One region of the Arthrobacter sp. R4-81 genome, then DNA from elsewhere that is predicted to be linked to it. Evidence: predicted binding sites of a transcription regulator. Region 1 holds the regulator's gene; the other holds the start of a gene.

Region 1 (12,154 bases):
CGACCGTCAGCGGCTTGCGGGTGAACGGCCCCGCCGGCTGGGCGCTGAAATAGTGTGCAGACTCCATAACTGGCCAGATTAGTTGCCCCGCAGCTGGATGGGAAACCGGGGCTTGGCCCGTCTGCTATTCTTTAATCCATGTTCTTGATCTTTGAGTAGCGGCGATTCGGCCCGGCGCAGGCGCGTTGGCATCCTAGCCCGCCTGACGCCCAGCTTAATGTCCCGCAGCGATGCAGGTAAATCCTTCCGCTTAGCGCGCTCAGCACCAGTGCTTTCAAAGTCAATGAACCCCTTCAGACGAACTCTCCCGGACTCACACACCCAGCTACCGTTCTGGGTCCGGAGCCTACGTCTATGAAGCAGAGGCGAATGATCCGACTGGCAGATCAACTGGGCGCCCGACCCCCATGGAGTCCATCATGATCTACCTAAATATCTGACAACCCCCACTGGAAATCATTCAGCCGTTCCCTTTCCTGGGAACCGCCGACACACAAACGTCCCAAACCATACCTGCCACGGCACCGCTGCCGTGGCCATCCGGAGGAACAATTGACCAGCAGCCGTCAGCCCACCGCGAATACAGCACCACAGCCCGGCAAAGGGCACTATTCTGAAGATGTACAACCTCTTAAGGAGACCATGACCAGTCAGCACAACACCGGACCAGATTCAGCCGCCCAGGATATGTCCCCCGAGGAGATCCAGGCTGTAATTGACCGGATTCTCGCCAAGGATGTACCTCCCAGGAACGTCCGGAAGGCGGACGAGGACAGCAAGGCTGTTTTTGGAAGGGCGCAGGCCATTTCAGGGCTCAACGACGAGCACACCAGCTACGACGGTGATCAGCAGGATCTTGAGGAACGACGCGCACTGCGCCGTACCGCAGGCCTTTCCACAGAGCTGGAGGACGTTACCGAAGTCGAGTACCGGCAACTTCGGCTCGAACGGGTGGTCCTGGCGGGGTTGTGGTCAGAAGGAACCCTGGCCGACGCCGAGAACTCCCTTCGGGAACTGGCAGCACTGGCAGAAACCGCCGGCTCAGAAGTGCTGGACGGCCTCGTTCAGCGCAGAGCCAAGCCCGATCCCGGAACTTTCCTTGGCTCAGGCAAAGCCCTTGAACTGAAGGACATTGTTATGTCCACGGGGGCGGACACCGTTGTGGTCGACGCCGAATTGGCTCCATCACAGCGGCGCGGCCTTGAAGATATCGTCAAGGTCAAAGTCATTGACCGTACCGCGCTCATCCTCGATATTTTTGCCCAGCATGCCAAGAGCCGCGAAGGCAAGGCCCAGGTGGAACTGGCCCAGCTCGAATACCTGTTGCCGCGCCTGCGTGGTTGGGGTGAGTCCATGTCCCGCCAGGCCGGTGGCCAGGTGGGTGGGGCAGCGGCTGGAATGGGTTCCCGTGGTCCTGGTGAAACCAAGATCGAACTGGATAGGCGCCGGATCCGGACACGGATGGCGAAACTGCGGCGGGAAATCGCCGCCATGAAGCCTGCGAGGGAGACCAAACGGGCCAACCGCCGTCGTAATGCGGTTCCGTCTGTTGCGATTGCCGGATACACCAACGCCGGCAAGTCCTCGCTGCTCAACAGGCTGACCGACGCCGGAGTCCTCGTGGAGAACGCGCTTTTCGCCACCTTGGATCCAACGGTCCGTAAGGCCGAAACCGCCGACGGATTGGGTTACACCCTGGCCGACACCGTGGGTTTTGTGCGGTCATTGCCCACGCAGTTGGTGGAAGCGTTCCGCTCTACGCTGGAGGAAGTGGCCGATTCCGACCTCATCCTCCACGTAGTGGATGCCTCCCATCCGGATCCCGAAGGCCAGATTGCGGCCGTGCGCGCGGTTTTCAGCGAAGTTGATGCGCGCAAGGTCCCCGAGATCGTCGTGCTGAACAAGGTAGACGCTGCTGATCCATTCGTGGTGGAGCGGCTGAAGCAGCGCGAACCCCGGCACGTTGTGGTTTCCGCCAGGACTGGCCAAGGCATTAGCGATCTGCTCAAAGCCATCAGTGACTCCATCCCCAGGCCAAGCGTCAAGCTGGAACTGCATATCCCATATAACCGGGGTGACCTGATCAGTAAACTCCACGAAACAGATGCTGAAATCCTTACCCTGGATCACGATGAGCATGGCACACGTGCCGTTGTGATGGTCCGGGAAGGTCTTGCCGCTGAGCTGGAATCCTTCATCAGCAATGACTGAAGCGGATCCGGAGGCGAATGCATCGGCCAGTGAGCGGTTTGTGGTTGAACTGCTCGACCGGGCTGTCTCCGGAATGGGCGGCGAGAGCCGCACCGGTCAGCACGAAATGGCCCGGCAGGTGGCGCGCGCAATAGACAGCGGCGACCACCTGCTGGTCCAGGCAGGAACAGGGACCGGTAAGTCCCTCGCCTACCTGATTCCTCTCATCGCCCACTCGCTTGTCAGTGACAAACCCACTCTCGTCTCGACGGCCACATTGGCCCTGCAGACTCAGATTGTGGGAAGGGACTTGCCCAGGCTGCTGGAAACAATAACTCCGGCGCTGGACCGGCCTGTGAAGGTGGCGCTCGTCAAGGGCCGAGCCAACTACGTCTGCAGACACAAGCTCGAGGGCGGTTTCCCATCCGAGGAGCCGTCTGAGGGGCAGTTGTTCTCTCTGGGAGAGGACACCAGCGTGCCTCACTTTGCGGCAGCCATGGGTGGTCCTTCGTCCCAACTGGGCAAAGAAGTGGTCCGGCTGCGTGACTGGGCGGAAAAGACCATCACCGGCGACCGCGACGAGCTGATGCCAGGCGTGACCGACAGAGCCTGGAGGCAGGTGTCCGTCACGTCAATGGAGTGCCTGGGGGCGCAGAAATGCCCCATGGCGGCCGAGTGCTTCAGTGAACTGGCCCGTCAAAACGCCGCCGAGGCCGACGTCGTTGTCACTAACCACGCCATGCTCGCCGTCAGCGCTTTCGAGGGCCTGGCGGTGCTTCCTGAGTACGATGTTGTGGTGGTGGACGAGGCCCATGAACTGCAGGACCGGGTCACGGGTGCAGTCTCCGGGCAACTCTCCGTTGCCATGGTCCATGCGGCGGCATCCGGAGCGCGCAAGAATACGGGCATCACCGTTGACGCCCTCAACTCCGCGGCGGCCAACCTCGAAGTTGCGATTGCCGGGATCCCCAGCGGTCTCCTGCCCAGCGGGCTCAACGACGAACAACTCGACTGTGTGGACCAGCTCCGCGACGCATGCCGCGCAGCGCTCTCCGATTCCAAGGGGGACAGTTCCACCACGGCCGACGGCGGGCGGCAGCTGGCGCGCTCCCGCCTCCTGGTGATCTTGGAATTGTGTGAACGACTTATCGCAGCGCGGGAAAACGGCGAAGTGGTGTGGATTTCCCGAAACAGCACCTTTGATCCGCAACACGGTTACTCCGCACCCGATGACGCCTCGCCGGCTTTGATCAATGTGGCGCCCCTAAGCGTCGGAGGCCGGCTCCGCGAGGGACTGTTCGAGGGACACACCGTCGTGCTCACATCCGCTACGCTCGCGATCGGCTCCGCCTTCGAACCTGCGGCGGGCGGCCTTGGTCTCGTGGGCCCGGGTGCGCCGAGCTGGACCGGCATCGACGTCGGCTCTCCTTTCGACTATCCGAAACAAGGAATTCTCTACGTGGCGGGTCATCTTCCGAAGCCGGGTCGGGGCACCTCACCCGAAGCTCTCGATGAGCTCGAAAAGCTGATTCTTGCCTCCGGGGGCGGGGCGCTGTGCCTGTTCTCCTCACGCCGGGCAGCGGAAGACGCTGCGGAAGCCCTGCGTCCCCGGCTCGACATGAGCATTCTCTGCCAAGGTGATTCAACTATGACGGCGCTGGTCCGGCAGTTTGCGGATGAGCCTGACACCTGCCTGTTCGGCACCATGTCCCTTTGGCAAGGAGTGGACGTTCCTGGGGGCTCGTGTCGCCTCGTAGTGATCGACAGGATTCCCTTTCCGCGTCCTGATGATCCCCTCATGACGGCGCGCTCCCGGGCGGCAGCAAAGGCAGGCGGCAACGGCTTTATGTCTGTTTCCGCCACCCACGCCGCCATTCGGCTTGCCCAGGGTGCCGGCCGCCTTATTCGTTCGACAGGGGACAAGGGCGTGGTCGCCGTGCTGGACTCACGGTTATCAACTGAGCGATACGGCAATTTTCTGCGTGCTGCCCTGCCGCCCTTCTGGCCCACCACCGACCCTGCGATTGCGGTGGCGGCGCTCAAACGGCTGGCCGAGGAAACGCGCGTGGCCAGTACCTAGCTGGAGCGCGGGTCCTAGATGGAGCGCAGGACTGAGACCACTTTGCCCATAATGGTGGCATGATCGCCCAGGATGGGCTCGTACTGCGTGTTCTGTGGCAGTAGCCATGTGTGGCCGTCCCGTTGGCGGAACGTCTTGACTGTCGCTTCATCGTCCAATAGCGCGGCCACGATATCGCCGTTGACTGCGTCGCTCTGACGGCGCACAACCACCCAGTCACCATCACAAATCGCGGCATCTATCATGGAGTCTCCCGCTACCTTCAGCATGAACAGCTCTCCGTGGCCAACGAGCTGGCGGGGGAGCGGCATAAACTCTTCGACGAGCTGCTCGGCGAGAATAGGACCGCCTGCGGCGATGCGCCCGACCAGGGGGACCATGGCGGTGTCTGTTGCGCCAGCGAGTTCCGTTACCGGTTGACGGCCTACACTCCTGAACCGGTTTGGCTTTTCCGGCCGTGAAGGCTCCGTTCCGCCTTCTTCCAGGGTCAGCGGCATCAACACTTCCATGGCGCGCGGACGCTTCGGATCCCGGCGCAGGTAACCGAGTTTCTCCAGCTGGGACAGCTGGTGGGTCACGCTGGACAGGCTCGCAAGGCCGACTGTGTCCCCGATTTCACGCATGGATGGGGGATAGCCGTTGTCATTGACCGACCGTTGAATGGTCTCCAGGATTCTCTTTTGGCGAAGAGTGAGGCCCTTGGGCGTCCGGGCATTCTGCGAGGCCCCTGCGGTGGCCTTGCTGCCCGCGGCTTGTGCTGCCATTTTCGCCAACGCCTTTCCATTTCTCCCGGCTTCTGAGCGCCAGCCGCCGGGAACGTTCTGCCTGAATGTCAGACCCTGCTGATCAACTGCAGATGTGGTTGTCCTGATCAATGTTTCTTTGATCAAACCTAGGCCAGCCAAGGGAGTTTTTCAAACATTTGTTCTAGTGAGTCTCGACAATGTTCGATCATAGATGCTAAAACTTAGTCAGTAAGGTTCGAATATGTGTTCTAGTCGGTTTTCTAGTTTGCTTGCTCCGGTCGCCGAATTCGTTCAAGCGTTCGAAACCGGAGGCCGGTGGCAATGAATACCTTGCCATCAATGAACACGACGGGCAGCACAGTATGGTCCAGGAGGACGGTCATGTCAGCTACATCCGCGTTCCACGAGTTCTTTCCGCAATCGGTCTCCGGGGAGTCTCAGTCGGCGACGACGCTGCACAGTTCCCTCGCCCCGCAGAGGCCCGCTCTCTATGAGCCCGAAATGGCACCTGCCGGTCACGGGGCCCGCGCCCACGAAGAAGACAGTGGCTACGGTGCTGGCACCCCTGGTCAAGCCCATGGCCGGGTGCAGGCACCGCTGCGGCTTACCCGGCGCGGATGGATTGTCCTGGTGGTCTTGCCCCTTATGCTGCTGGCTGCCTTGCTGATGTCGCTCTCGGGATTCCTTACGTCTCCGGCCAAGGCAGCTGACACCGTCGCCGAGCTCTCCCTGACTCCCACTGTGACCGTCACCGTGCAGCAGGGCCAATCCTTGTGGGCCATCGCCGGCACTGTTGCACCTGAGCGCGATCCGCGGGATGTCGTGGCTGACATCGTGCAGTTGAATAACCTCGATGGAGGTGCGGTCAGTCCGGGGCAGCAGCTCTTTGTCCCCTCCGCGTGAGCCCTGTCCTCGAGCCCGGCTTCGCCCGGAGGCGTCACAGTTTTCCGGCCCCGGCATCAGGCACTTAAACTGTTCTGGTGACTGACCAGCTAGCGCGCTTGAACCGACTGCCACTCCGCGACAATCTCCGGGGCCTGACGCCTTACGGTGCGCCGCAATTGGATGTGCCCATCCTGCTGAACGTGAATGAGAACACTCACGGCGTGCCAGAGGATGTTCTGAAGGCCATCTCCGAGGCCGTAACCGCTGCAGCCGCCGGACTGAACCGGTATCCCGATCGGGAGTTCAGTGAGCTCCGGTCAGCCCTGGCCGAGTATCTGGGGCATGGGCTCGAGGCCGAAAATATCTGGGCAGCCAATGGATCCAACGAAGTCCTGCAGCAGACACTGCAGGCTTTTGGCGGACCTGGCAGGACAGCTTTGGGCTTTCCCCCCACGTACTCCATGTACCCCTTGCTTGCCAGCGGTACTGACACCGAATACGTTTCCGGCCTGCGCGCTGCCGATTACGGGCTAAGCGCAGAGTACGCGGCCGAACAGGTCCGGGAGCTTCGACCGAACGTAGTTTTCCTGAGCTCACCTAACAACCCCACCGGAACCGGCCTTGGCCTGGACGTAGTGAAGGCTGTCTACGAAGCCGGTGAGGAGAGCCGCACCATTGTTATCGTGGACGAGGCCTACCACGAGTTCGCACACGATGGTACTCCCAGTGCACTCACGCTCCTCCCCGGGCGGGAACGCCTGATCGTAACGCGCACCATGAGCAAAGCGTTTGCACTGGCCGGAGCCCGGCTCGGTTACATGGCGGCAGCGCCTGAAGTCACTGATGCCTTGCGCCTGGTCCGCTTGCCATACCACCTGTCAGCGGTCACCCAGGCAACAGCCCTTGCCGCCCTGCAGCACCGGGAAGCGTTGATGGCCGACGTCGAGGACATCAAAGCTCAACGCGACAGGATTGTCTCGGAGCTGACACGAATGGGCCTGACACCTGCCGCTTCCGATTCCAACTTTGTTTTCTTCGGGGGACTGGAGAATCCGCACGCAGTCTGGCAGGCACTTCTTGATTGCGGAGTCCTGATTCGCGACGTCGGCATTCCCGGACATTTGCGGGTGACGGCAGGAACAGAGGCCGAGACCACAGCATTCCTTGAGGCACTGGAGCGCATCCTGACAAGGCAAACCGCAGTACCGGCCTAAACTTGAACCAAGACCCAGAAGCCCCACGCTTTCAGGCCCTTCTTCCTAAGGACATATCACCATGAGTAACCCTGGATCCATTGCTGCCGCGGCACGGACTGCGCGAATGGAGCGCGCGACCAGTGAATCCTCTGTACTGGTAGAGATCAATCTGGATGGATCCGGAACATCGGACATCGATACTTCGGTTCCCTTTTACGACCACATGCTCACGGCACTCTGCAAGCATTCCCTGATCGATATCACGGTCAAGGCCACCGGTGACACGCACATCGATGTCCACCACACAGTGGAAGACGTCGCCATCACCTTCGGAGAAGTCCTGAAAGTGGCCTTGGGTAACAAGGCAGGTATCCGGCGTTTCGGAGAAGCGACCGTTCCCCTTGATGAAGCGCTGGCGCACGCAGTCGTGGACGTCTCCGGCAGGCCTTATCTGGTCCACGGCGGCGAACCTGCCGGCCAGGAATACCACCTCATTGGCGGCCACTTCACAGGCTCACTCACCCGCCACGTTTTCGAAGCCATCACCCTGCACGCAGGAATATGCCTTCACATGAACGTCTTGGCCGGCAGGGACCCCCACCACATTGTGGAGGCACAGTTCAAGGCGTTCGCCCGGGCACTGCGCGCGGCCGTGGAAACCGATCCGCGCGTGGACGGAATCCCATCAACTAAGGGGGCATTGTGACCGGAAAGCTCATCCAGGACGGCGCGATCCTTGATCCGGACGCCGCCGTCAAGCCCTCCTCGCCGGAGGGTAAGCCCACCGTCACGGTCCTGGACTACGGCTCGGGCAATGTCCGCTCTGCTGTCCGGGCGTTGGAGCGTGCCGGAGCCGAAGTAATCCTGAGCGCCAAGCCCCAGGACGTACTGAACGCCGATGGCCTGGTGGTCCCCGGCGTCGGCGCTTTCGAGACCGTTATGAACGAACTGAAAGCCGTAGACGGTATTCGGATGATCGGCCGACGCGTAGCCGGCGGCAGGCCCGTCCTGGCCATCTGCGTCGGACTTCAGGTGTTGTTCGAAGCCGGCGTTGAGCACGGCACAGAGGCCGAAGGAATGGGTGAATGGCCTGGGAAAGTCGAGTTGCTCCCGGCCGACGTCGTGCCGCACATGGGCTGGAACACGGTCAAGGTTCCCGAGGGTTCGCACCTCTTTGAAGGTGTCGAGAATGAGCGCTTCTACTTCGTTCACTCCTACGGCGTCCAGACCTGGGACTTCGATGTGATCCAGCCGCGGATGGCTCCGCCACTGGTCACCTGGTCCGAGCACGGGGCACCTTTCATTGCCGCGGTTGAAAACGGCCCTTTGGCTGCCACGCAGTTCCACCCCGAGAAGTCCGGTGATGCCGGTGCCCGTCTATTGCGTAACTGGGTCAACGGCCTGCGTCATGGGCGGCGTGCCGAGGCTCCTGCTTCCGCAGAAGCCGCTCCCGCCAACCCCTCTTCAGCTCAACCTGCAGCAGACGCATAGTGTGGTCCATAGTGCTGATGGGCCTCGCCGGGTTGCTGGTCGGCGGGGCGTTGTCCTTCCGGCAACAGAAAGCACCACGCTGGATCCAGGTGGTGTTCTATACCCTTGCTGGAATGGCGCTCCTGGCCGCCTACATGCTGACGCTGCCTGCCGCCTGACATCACAGCCGGCTACATTTCCTACTCCGCTCCACCACCCTTGAGGACCATGATGAACGACGAAACCCCGCTGCCGGTACTTGAACTGCTCCCGGCCGTTGACGTAGTGAACGGCCAGGCCGTACGACTGGTCCAGGGCGAAGCAGGAAGCGAGACCAGCTACGGGACTCCGCTCGAGGCTGCACTGAACTGGCAACAGCAGGGTGCCGAGTGGGTTCACCTTGTTGACCTCGATGCTGCCTTCGGGCGCGGCTCGAACTCGGAGCTGCTGCGGGAAGTCGTTGGCAAGCTCGACATCAAAGTGGAACTTTCGGGTGGGTTGCGGGACGACGAATCACTGGAGAGGGCCCTGGATCTGGGTGTCGCCCGGGTCAATCTCGGGACCGCCGCCCTCGAAAACCCGGAGTGGACGCAGCGTGCCATTGACCGCTTCGGCGACCGCATCGCCGTCGGGCTTGACGTCCGGGGCACCACCCTTGCAGGCCGCGGCTGGACGAAGGAAGGCGGCGACCTGTGGGAGGTACTGGAGCGGCTTGAGGCGGCCGGTTGCGCCCGCTACGTTGTCACTGACGTCACCAAGGACGGCACGCTGCAAGGTCCAAACGTGGAACTGCTGCGCAAGATGGTGGAGAAGACCCGCAAGCCAGTTGTCGCTTCGGGAGGAATCTCGAGCCTCGAAGACCTTAGGGTGTTGCGTTCACTTGTTCCCCTGGGCGTCGAAGGAGCCATCGTGGGCAAGGCCCTCTATGCCGGTGCCTTCACCCTGCCCCAGGCGCTCGACGTCGCCGGCCGCCGCTGACAGTGGAAGGCACACCCGGCTCCCGGCCATTGCCAGGCCATATCGCTGCAGCCCTGGCCGGTGCCGGGGGCGCCGCCGATTCGGCGGGCCAGCCGTGGACAGGGCGCAGCCTCGCCGGTGAGGATGCCCGGATCCACAACTTTGAGGACGACGACGGCAAAGCCGACGCCGGGTACCTCGCCGCCGTTTCCGCCATGGTGGCGGGTGCCGGTGACGAAGATGCCATCGTGCAGGCCTTGGCCCATGCCAGGGTTTTTGTTCCCATAGTCGCTCAGCTGGGCGAAGAGGGGCAGGGCGCTGCAGGGCTCCAGGCGGACAAACAGGCAGACATGGCACTCGTGACGCTGAAGGCTCCTGACGGGCGCACCGCATTGCCGGTTTTCTCCTCTGCCGAGGCGCTCCACGCTTGGCATCAGGAGGCCAGGCCCGTTGCGGTCTACGCTGCCAGGGCTGCCTTATCCGCAGCCGCCGAAGGCGCGGAACTGATGGTGATGGATCCGGGCTCGGAGGTCACCATAGTTGTTAGGCGGCCTGCGGTCTGGGCGTTGGCTCAACAACTCCCCTGGTCACCGTCCTATGCCGACACAGATGTAGCGGATGCTGTGGCAGCAACTGCCTCTGATGTTCCCCAGATTCGGCGCATCGAGCTCCACCGTGGCGGGGGAGTAGGCACCCTGACATCCGGAGGGCTGCAGCTCAAAGGCGGCGGTGCAGGTCCGGAGCTGCGCATCGTCCTGTACTTGGTGGACGGGCTGGACGCCGCCGGAGTCCAGGAACTGGTGGCAGGCTTGAATGGCGCCTGGGCCCGGAATGAATTGCTGGCCGAACGGGTTGACTCCATCGAGGTCAAGCTGCGGCGCGCAGTAGAGTAGCTTTCGGTCAGGGGATGGATCCTCCTGCCGCTGGCAAGATTAAGGATGTAACCCGTGAATTTCGCTCTGTACAGGGAGCTGCTTGCTGTCCGGCCCGTCCGGCGACTGTTGATCGTCGGAATGATCGCCCGCATTCCACACTCAGCCGCCGGGGTACTTCTTACCCTGCATATAGTCCTGTCTCTGGGCCAGGGCTACGCCGCCGCCGGGGCTGCCGCCGCCGTCATGACCATTGGCATCGCCGTCGGCGCGCCATGGCGTGGCCGACGCGTTGACACTGTCGGCTTGCGGAAAGCTCTGATACCTTCCGTGATTTCGGAGGCCCTGATCTGGTCGGTAGTGCCTCACGTCAGTTACGAGTGGCTGCTGCCGCTGGTCTTTGTGGGCGGACTGTTCACGCTTCCGATCTTCAGCGTGGTACGCCAGTCGCTCGGAGTCATGGCCACCGGCGAGCAGCGCCGCACCGCATTCGCCCTCGATGCGATCTCCACTGAGATGGTTTTTATGATCGGCCCCGCCGCGGGAGCAATTGTCGCCACCAGCGGATTCTCCGTTCTGGGGCTCACGGTGGTGGGAATAACGACGTCGGCAGCGGGACTTTTCCTGATGTGGTTCAACCCGCCCACCCGAAGCGAAGCTGCCGACGAGGACTGCGCTGCCGAGCAGCAGCAGGCAGCTGAACTGGCTGTCGTGGCTGCGGCCCCCGCCCACGTTCAGGAGGCGGCGGCCGGGTTGAAGCCGGCGAATTCCGGTGAGCGGGCCCCGTCACGCCTCAGGGGTGCCGTCGCGCGCAACTTCACCTGGTTTACCGCCTCAGTGGCCGCGGTCTTCTCGGTCGCGGCCGGGGCCGGAATGGTCCTGAGCGGAACCGACGTCGGGATCGTCGCGTTGCTTGAGACAGGCGGTCACCAGGCCGAGATCGGACTTGTCTTCTTCTTCTGGTGCGCCGCTTCGGTGGCCGGTGGTCTGATCTATGGAGCCATGCACCGCCCGGTTTCCCCCTTGGTCCTGCTGCTGGGAATGGCTGCCCTGACCATTCCCATGGGCTTCGCGCAGGATACGCTGACGCTCGGGCTCCTGTCACTGCTGCCGGGTCTCCTTTGCGCTCCCGTCTTGTCAGCTGCCTCGGAAAAAGTAGCTGACCTCGTGGACGAGGCACGCCGGGGCGAGGCAATGGGCTGGTACGGCTCCGCCCTCACCGCCGGCGTCGCTCTCGGCGCCCCGCTGGCCGGGCTTTTCATCGACGGGATCGGACCCTCCGCAGGTTTTGTCGCCGTCGGTGTGGCAGGCGTAGCCATCTGCCTGTTGGGGCTTCTGCTCCAGCAGCGCCGCCGGAGCCAGGCGGCGTCGTAACCAAACCCCGGTTAAGTGACCAAACGACGACGACGGCGACCCGAACCTTAAAAGGTGGAGGGCCGCCGTCGTGGTCAGTCAGCAGTAAATGCTGTGTGTCAGGGGCAAACAGTAGTGGCTAGTTGACCGGCCCGGTGTACTTTTCTCCAGGGCCTTTGCCAGGAGCGTCCGGGATGGTGGATTCCTCCCGGAATGCCAGCTGAAGTGAGCGCAGCCCATCGCGCAACGGACCCGCATGCTGGGATCCGATTTCCGGCGCCGCTGCCGTGACAAGGCCTGCCAGGGCGGTAATAAGCTTGCGGGCTTCGTCGAGGTCCTTCAGTTCTGCTGCATTGTCCTCGGCGGCAAGGCCCAGCTTCACGGCTGAAGCGCTCATCAGATGAA
Region 2 (5,908 bases), 1.8 Mb from region 1:
GGTCCGCGAAAATCCGCGGCAAAAACATCGCAGAACTGTGCGACATGCAGATCAGCGATCTGGCCGGGTGGGTCGGTGACCTCAACGAGCCGTCGGTTGCACCGCTCCTCAAAGGACTCCGGCATCTGCTCGACTCGTTCGCCGAAATCGGCTTGGGCTACCTCTCGCTGGCCCGGCCGGCCGGAACACTGTCCGGCGGCGAGGCGCAACGCACCAAGATGATCCGGCACCTCGGGTCCTCCCTGACCGACGTCACCTACGTTTTCGACGAGCCCACCATCGGCCTGCACCCGCACGATATCGAACGGATGAACCAGCTCCTGCTGCAATTGCGCGACAAGGGCAACACCGTGCTCGTCGTCGAGCACAAACCGGAGACCATCGCCATCGCTGACCACGTCGTCGACCTCGGTCCCGGCGCCGGCGCCGCCGGTGGTGAGGTGGTCTTCGAGGGCACCCTCGAGGGACTGCGGAAGAGCGACACCATCACCGGGCGGCATCTCGATGACCGGGCTGCCCTTAAAAAGGCAGTGCGCACACAGAAGGGCGCGCTTGAGGTCCGCGGAGCGCGCACGCACAACCTGCAAAACGTCGACGTCGACATACCGCTGGGCGCGCTTGTGGTGGTGACGGGAGTTGCCGGCTCAGGAAAGAGTTCCCTGATCCATGGTTCAGTGGCCGACCGCGACGGCGTGGTGGTGGTTGACCAGGGCGCCATCAAAGGCTCACGCCGCAGCAACCCTGCCACGTACACCGGTCTGCTCGAGCCCATCCGCAAGGCGTTTGCGAAGGCTAATTCAGTGAAGCCGGCGCTTTTCAGCTCCAACTCTGAGGGCGCCTGTCCCACATGCAACGGCGCGGGTGTCATCTTCACCGAACTGGGCGTTATGGCCACCGTTGAGTCCACGTGTGAGGACTGCGAGGGGCGCCGGTTCCAAGCGTCGGTCCTTGAATACACGCTGGGCGGGCGGAACATCGCCGAGGTGTTGGCAATGTCGATGACAGAAGCGAACATCTTCTTCAGCGAAGGAGAGGCCCGCACGCCTGCTGCCCACAAGATCCTCGACCGGATCGTGGACGTCGGGCTCGGCTACCTCACCCTCGGCCAGCCACTCACCACACTGTCAGGCGGCGAGCGCCAGCGCATCAAGCTGGCTACCCAGATGGCGGAGAAGGGTGAGGTCTATATCCTCGACGAACCGACCACGGGCCTCCACCTGGCCGACGTCGAGAACCTGCTGGGTCTGCTCGACCGCCTGGTCGGGTCCGGCAAGTCGGTCATCGTCATCGAGCACCACCAGGCGGTGATGGCGCACGCCGACTGGATCATCGACCTCGGTCCCGGTGCCGGCCATGACGGCGGCCGGATCGTCTTCCAAGGCACTCCCGCTGACCTTGTCGCAGCCCGCTCCACGCTCACAGGTGAGCATCTGGCAGCGTACGTGGGGGCCTGACGCCGGCACGAAACCCGGAGCAGGCCTCAGTACCAGTTATTCGCTGCGCGGAATTCCAAGGCTTTGGTCGGGGAACCATAGCGTTGTTTGATGTAGCTCATGCCCCTGTCCACCTGGCTGCCGCGCCACCCAGCTGAGGTGTCCCAAAGGGTGCTCAGGGCAGTCATCTCCTCGGTGCCCCATCCGTACGAGGCCAGGCGGCTGCTGGCATAAGTGCTGGTATCGACGACGTCTTCCGCAGCGCCGTCCACGGCTGCGGGAGCCGTAGCGGTGGCCGTGCCCAGCAAGGGGTCGAGCAAGCCGGTAACTGGCGTCAGCAGTGTACTCGGTGACTGCGACGGTGTCGGTGTCGGTGCTGGTGCTGGTGCTGGTGCTGGTGCTGCGGTTGTCGCAGGAGCCGGTGCCGCCGTTGGCGAGGCCGGCGCGGGCTGAGGGTTCGAGGAAGAGGCCGGAGGCTGGGCGTTCGGGGACGTGGCAGAGGCGGGCGGAGCCGCGGCGGTGGAGGCAGCCGCTATTGCCGCCAGGGTGGGAGCGTCCACCGGCATGGGGAGGCTGCCCACACCAGGCAGGCTAGTGCCTTGTTGATCCGCTGCCGCCGGGACATCGGCACCGGCCGCCGCTTGGGCCGGGGTGCCGCTGGTTGTCCCAGGGGACGTGGCCGAGACGGTTGGCCGGGGGGTAGTGGTTCCGGCGGTCGGCCGTATTCCGGAGGTCGCCCGAGTCGCGTTCGTTGTGCCGGGGGCCTCCTGGGCGGAAGTTTCCTTGCCGAAGAAGGGCAGCTCTGTGGCCTGGCTGGCTGCTCCTACGCCAAGCAGCACGGCAAAGGCTCCGGCTACGACGGCCATCCTTTGACCCATGACACGAACCGAAACGGCTTTCTTCAGGACATCATCGGGCTTGGAACTGAATACGGCAGCCAGCTGAGGGCTATGTGCGCTCGTCTGGGCGTCGATTGCAGCGGCGGCCGATGCGCTCACCGTTGGCTTTTCAACTGCCGCGCGCCCCGTCCTGCTCCGTCGCGTCGCTGCGGGGGCGGGACGCACTTCGGCTATGGGTGCGGTTTCCGGAGCGGAGCTCTCCTGCACGGTCGTCGGAGCGGCTTCAGTCACAGGCGCAGTCCTGGGGGCAGGGGGTACTTCAAAGGCCGGGCGCCTGTCCCTGCTTCGCCGCGTGACGGTGGAAACCGGTGCAGTGGGCTCAGGTTCTGCGGGAATCGGCGCGGCCGGAATCACGGTGGTGGAAACGGGGTCCGTGGGAGCCGTCCCGAGGTTCGGCTCTTCCGCGGCGGGGTTTGTTGGGCTGGGGGTTTTGACGGATGGCGCAGCTTCTGCGCGATGCCGTCCGGCGCGTAAAGGGCGCGACTGATCGAAAGAACGGGACATGATGGTTGCCTCTCAACGCCTGCGAGGTTAGCTGTCGGGTTCGGAAGAGGTCAACCGGCCGGCACGTTAGACGTGACGGCTTCACCCCACGGGCCGCTGGGTAGCGGCCCGAAGACTCTGGGTCCCCCGTCTCTGCCTTAGTGTTGGGAGTCCGGGATGTGGCAGAGCTCGGCGTCAGCCCGGACGCGGCCCGATCCAGATGGGCCACGCACAAACCGTACAGGAAACCCTCCCTTAAAGTCACGTTTAGGTAACAGGAAAAGGTTGGCGGCGAGTCACGTTGCACCATCCGGATGCGATAGGCCTTTTTGTCCGACCTCGCAGTACACTGAATTATCGAACATATATTCGAATGAAGGTGTGTTGTGGGCATTATTGTGGGTCCTCGTATGATAGCCGCCGGCAGCTCGCTGCTCACGGTTCTCATCTCCCCTGTGGCGGTGGCTGCAGGCTACCCCTCGCCAGCGCAGGACTACTTTGACGGCAGGATCGACCTCAACGAACACCTCATCAAGGACATCACCAGCACGTACGTGGTGAGGGTCTCGGGAAATTCAATGGAGGGGGCGGGCATCAGCGACGGGGACGAATTGATCGTCGATCGCGCCCTGGAGCCCAAGGACGGGTCCGTGGTCATCGCCGTACTGGACGGTGAACTGACCATCAAACGCCTCCGCATCAGACAAAGCGGCGTCCTGCTCCAGGCGGAAAGTGCGAACTACCCGGATATCCGCGTTGCAGCACTGTCCGACCTCATCATTTGGGGCGTGGCCACGAGGTGCCTCCACCATGTCTAAGCCGGCAATGATGCACCGGATGCAGCAGATCGCCCACGTGGACGTGAACTGTTTTTATGCCTCGGCTGAGCGTGCCTTTGACCCATCCCTGGAAGGTCGGCCACTGGTTGTGCTCTCCAATAACGACGGGTGTGCCGTTACCCGGTCACCCGAGGCCAAGGCACTGGGCATCCCGGTAGGCGAGCCCTGGTTCAAGATCGCACCACGGGTCAAGGAGTGGGGCCTGGTGGCCAGGTCCAGCAACTATGAGCTGTACGGCGACATCAGCGCGCGCGTGATGGAACTCCTCAGCAGGTTCTCGGCCTGGCTGGAGGTCTACAGCATCGACGAGGCCTTCCTTGGCGTCAAGGGAACCCCGGATGAGCTCCTTCGGCTTGGACTGGAGATGAAGGCCGCCGTGCGCCGCAACGTAGGCGTGCCGGTGTGCGTCGGAATCGCAGGAACCAAGACCCTGGCAAAACTTGCGAACAAGTGGGCCAAGAACAATCCGGGCTTCAACGGTGTTTGCCTCTGGGATTCCCTCCCCCTCGCCCAGCGGGAAACACTGATGGCCCGGCTGTCGGTGATCGAGATCTGGGGCATCGCCTCCCGCCTGACCAAACGCCTCAATGCCATGGGAATCCAGTCGGTCCTTGACCTTTCAAAGGCAGATCCTGTGATGATCCGGGACCGCTTCTCAGTGATGGTGATGCGCACCGTCCTGGAGCTTCAGGGCACACCATGCATTCCGATGGAGGAGGAGCGGATCGGCAGGGACCAGTTGATTTTCAGCAGGTCCTTCTCCACGCCCATCACTACCGTCCATGAACTTCGCCAGGTCCTCAGCATTTACGGTCAGCAGGCCAGCGCCAGGCTGGCCAAGCACGGATTGCAGACCAGAGTCCTCACGGCATACGCCGCCACGTCCTACTACAACCCCCAGGACACTTCCTACCCGTCGGCCTGCATCAGGTTGCCGATGCCCACCGCCGATCCCGTGCTCCTTACCCGGGCAGCGCATGCTCTGTTGCCGCAGATCCAGGAGGGAATCAAATATGCGAAAGCGGGAATCATGGTGACCGATCTGCGCCCCTCGGGGAACCAACCGCCCCTGTCTCCGTTCGAGAACCCTCACGAGGAACGCGGCATCGGCCCTCTTCTGGAGGACGTGGCCCGCCGTTATGGCCGGGGCTCCATCGGACTGGGTCACGCCGGCATCAGGGGAGGCCCGGACTGGACCATGAAACGCGACATGATGTCCCCGCGCTACACCACGCACTGGGATGAACTCCCGCTCGTCAAGGCTGCCTAGATCCCACGCGCATCACCCTGCCGCCACCGGGGTTCGCTTTGCCGCTTGCTCCTGCACGCCTAGCCTGTTGCTATGGTTCACCCCTCCGCGGCCGCCCCGTCCGATGTAGTTCTTGCCTCCATCCGGCAACCCGGCGATTCGGAATGCTCTGACATTCACATCGCTGGCGGGGTGGTTTCTCGTATCTCGCCGGCGGGAGACCATCCGGCTCGCCCCACTGTTGTGGACTTCGACGGCGGCTGCGCCATCCCCGGACTCTGGGACGAGCATGTCCACATGACTCAGTGGGCACTTGCTGCCCAGCGGCTGGATCTTTCCCGCGCAGAGTCGGCGACGAACGCCGTCGAGCTCCTCCGCCCCCACCTGGGCGGCATGGAGTCCGACACGACGCTGGTCGGCGTCGGATTCCGGGACGCTGTGTGGAGCGACGCTCCCACACTGGAGATGCTCGACGCCGTGACGCGGCGCCAGCCGACGGCACTCCTCAGCCACGACCTCCATTGTGTGTGGCTGAACAGTGCGGCTGCCAAGCGCTACGGAGTTTTCCTCGATGCCGATGGCCTGCTGCGGGAAGACGCAGCGTTCGCCGTCACGCGCCAGTTGGACCAGCTTCCTGACCCTCTGGTGGATGGCTGGGTGGCCGATGCCGCAAGAATTGCAGCGTCGCGCGGGATAGTCGGCATTGTGGACTTCGAAATGGCGTGGAACCGGGATGCCTGGATGAGGCGCGAGGCGGCCGGATTCGACTCGGTGAGGGTCGACGTCGGGGTCTATGCCGAGCACCTTGGGCGCGCCGCCGGCTTGGGGCTCCGTACCGGGCAAGCCTTTCCCGGGAGCGGCCTGTTGCGCGTCGGACCGATGAAGGTTCTCATCGACGGCTCCCTCAACACGCGCACCGCATTCTGCGTGGACCCCTACCCCCATGGCGGAAAGGGAGTCCTCACCGTGAGCGAAGCCGAGTTGCTGGCGCTGTTGGAGAGGGCC

The links. Region 1 encodes LexA, which represses DNA repair genes until DNA is damaged. Its sites were predicted from a motif close to TCGAACANNTGTTCGA; they were not measured.
Region 2: M1E05_RS02065 (LexA family protein) is a predicted target of LexA. The motif match lies at 3,173-3,188, and genes of this name have one in related genera.

The regions. Positions count from the first base shown of each region.
Region 1 is NZ_CP096445.1:3,059,633-3,071,786, reverse strand. It holds gene M1E05_RS14280 (class I SAM-dependent methyltransferase) at 1-67, opposite strand, end outside; gene hflX (GTPase HflX) at 643-2,211, shown strand; gene M1E05_RS14270 (ATP-dependent DNA helicase) at 2,204-4,270, shown strand; gene lexA (transcriptional repressor LexA) at 4,285-5,034, opposite strand; gene M1E05_RS14260 (LysM peptidoglycan-binding domain-containing protein) at 5,518-5,919, shown strand; gene M1E05_RS14255 (histidinol-phosphate transaminase) at 5,997-7,115, shown strand; gene hisB (imidazoleglycerol-phosphate dehydratase HisB) at 7,177-7,803, shown strand; gene hisH (imidazole glycerol phosphate synthase subunit HisH) at 7,800-8,588, shown strand; gene M1E05_RS14240 (hypothetical protein) at 8,588-8,746, shown strand; gene priA (bifunctional 1-(5-phosphoribosyl)-5-((5-phosphoribosylamino)methylideneamino)imidazole-4-carboxamide isomerase/phosphoribosylanthranilate isomerase PriA) at 8,799-9,545, shown strand; gene M1E05_RS14230 (SseB family protein) at 9,548-10,417, shown strand; gene M1E05_RS14225 (MFS transporter) at 10,472-11,770, shown strand; gene M1E05_RS14220 (DUF1844 domain-containing protein) at 11,889-12,154, opposite strand, start outside.
Region 2 is NZ_CP096445.1:427,945-433,852, reverse strand. It holds gene M1E05_RS02075 (ATP-binding cassette domain-containing protein) at 1-1,454, shown strand, start outside; gene M1E05_RS02070 (hypothetical protein) at 1,481-2,836, opposite strand; cyclic di-AMP (ydaO/yuaA leader) riboswitch at 2,839-2,996, opposite strand; gene M1E05_RS02065 (LexA family protein) at 3,202-3,633, shown strand; gene M1E05_RS02060 (Y-family DNA polymerase) at 3,626-4,924, shown strand; gene M1E05_RS02055 (amidohydrolase) at 4,997-5,908, shown strand, end outside.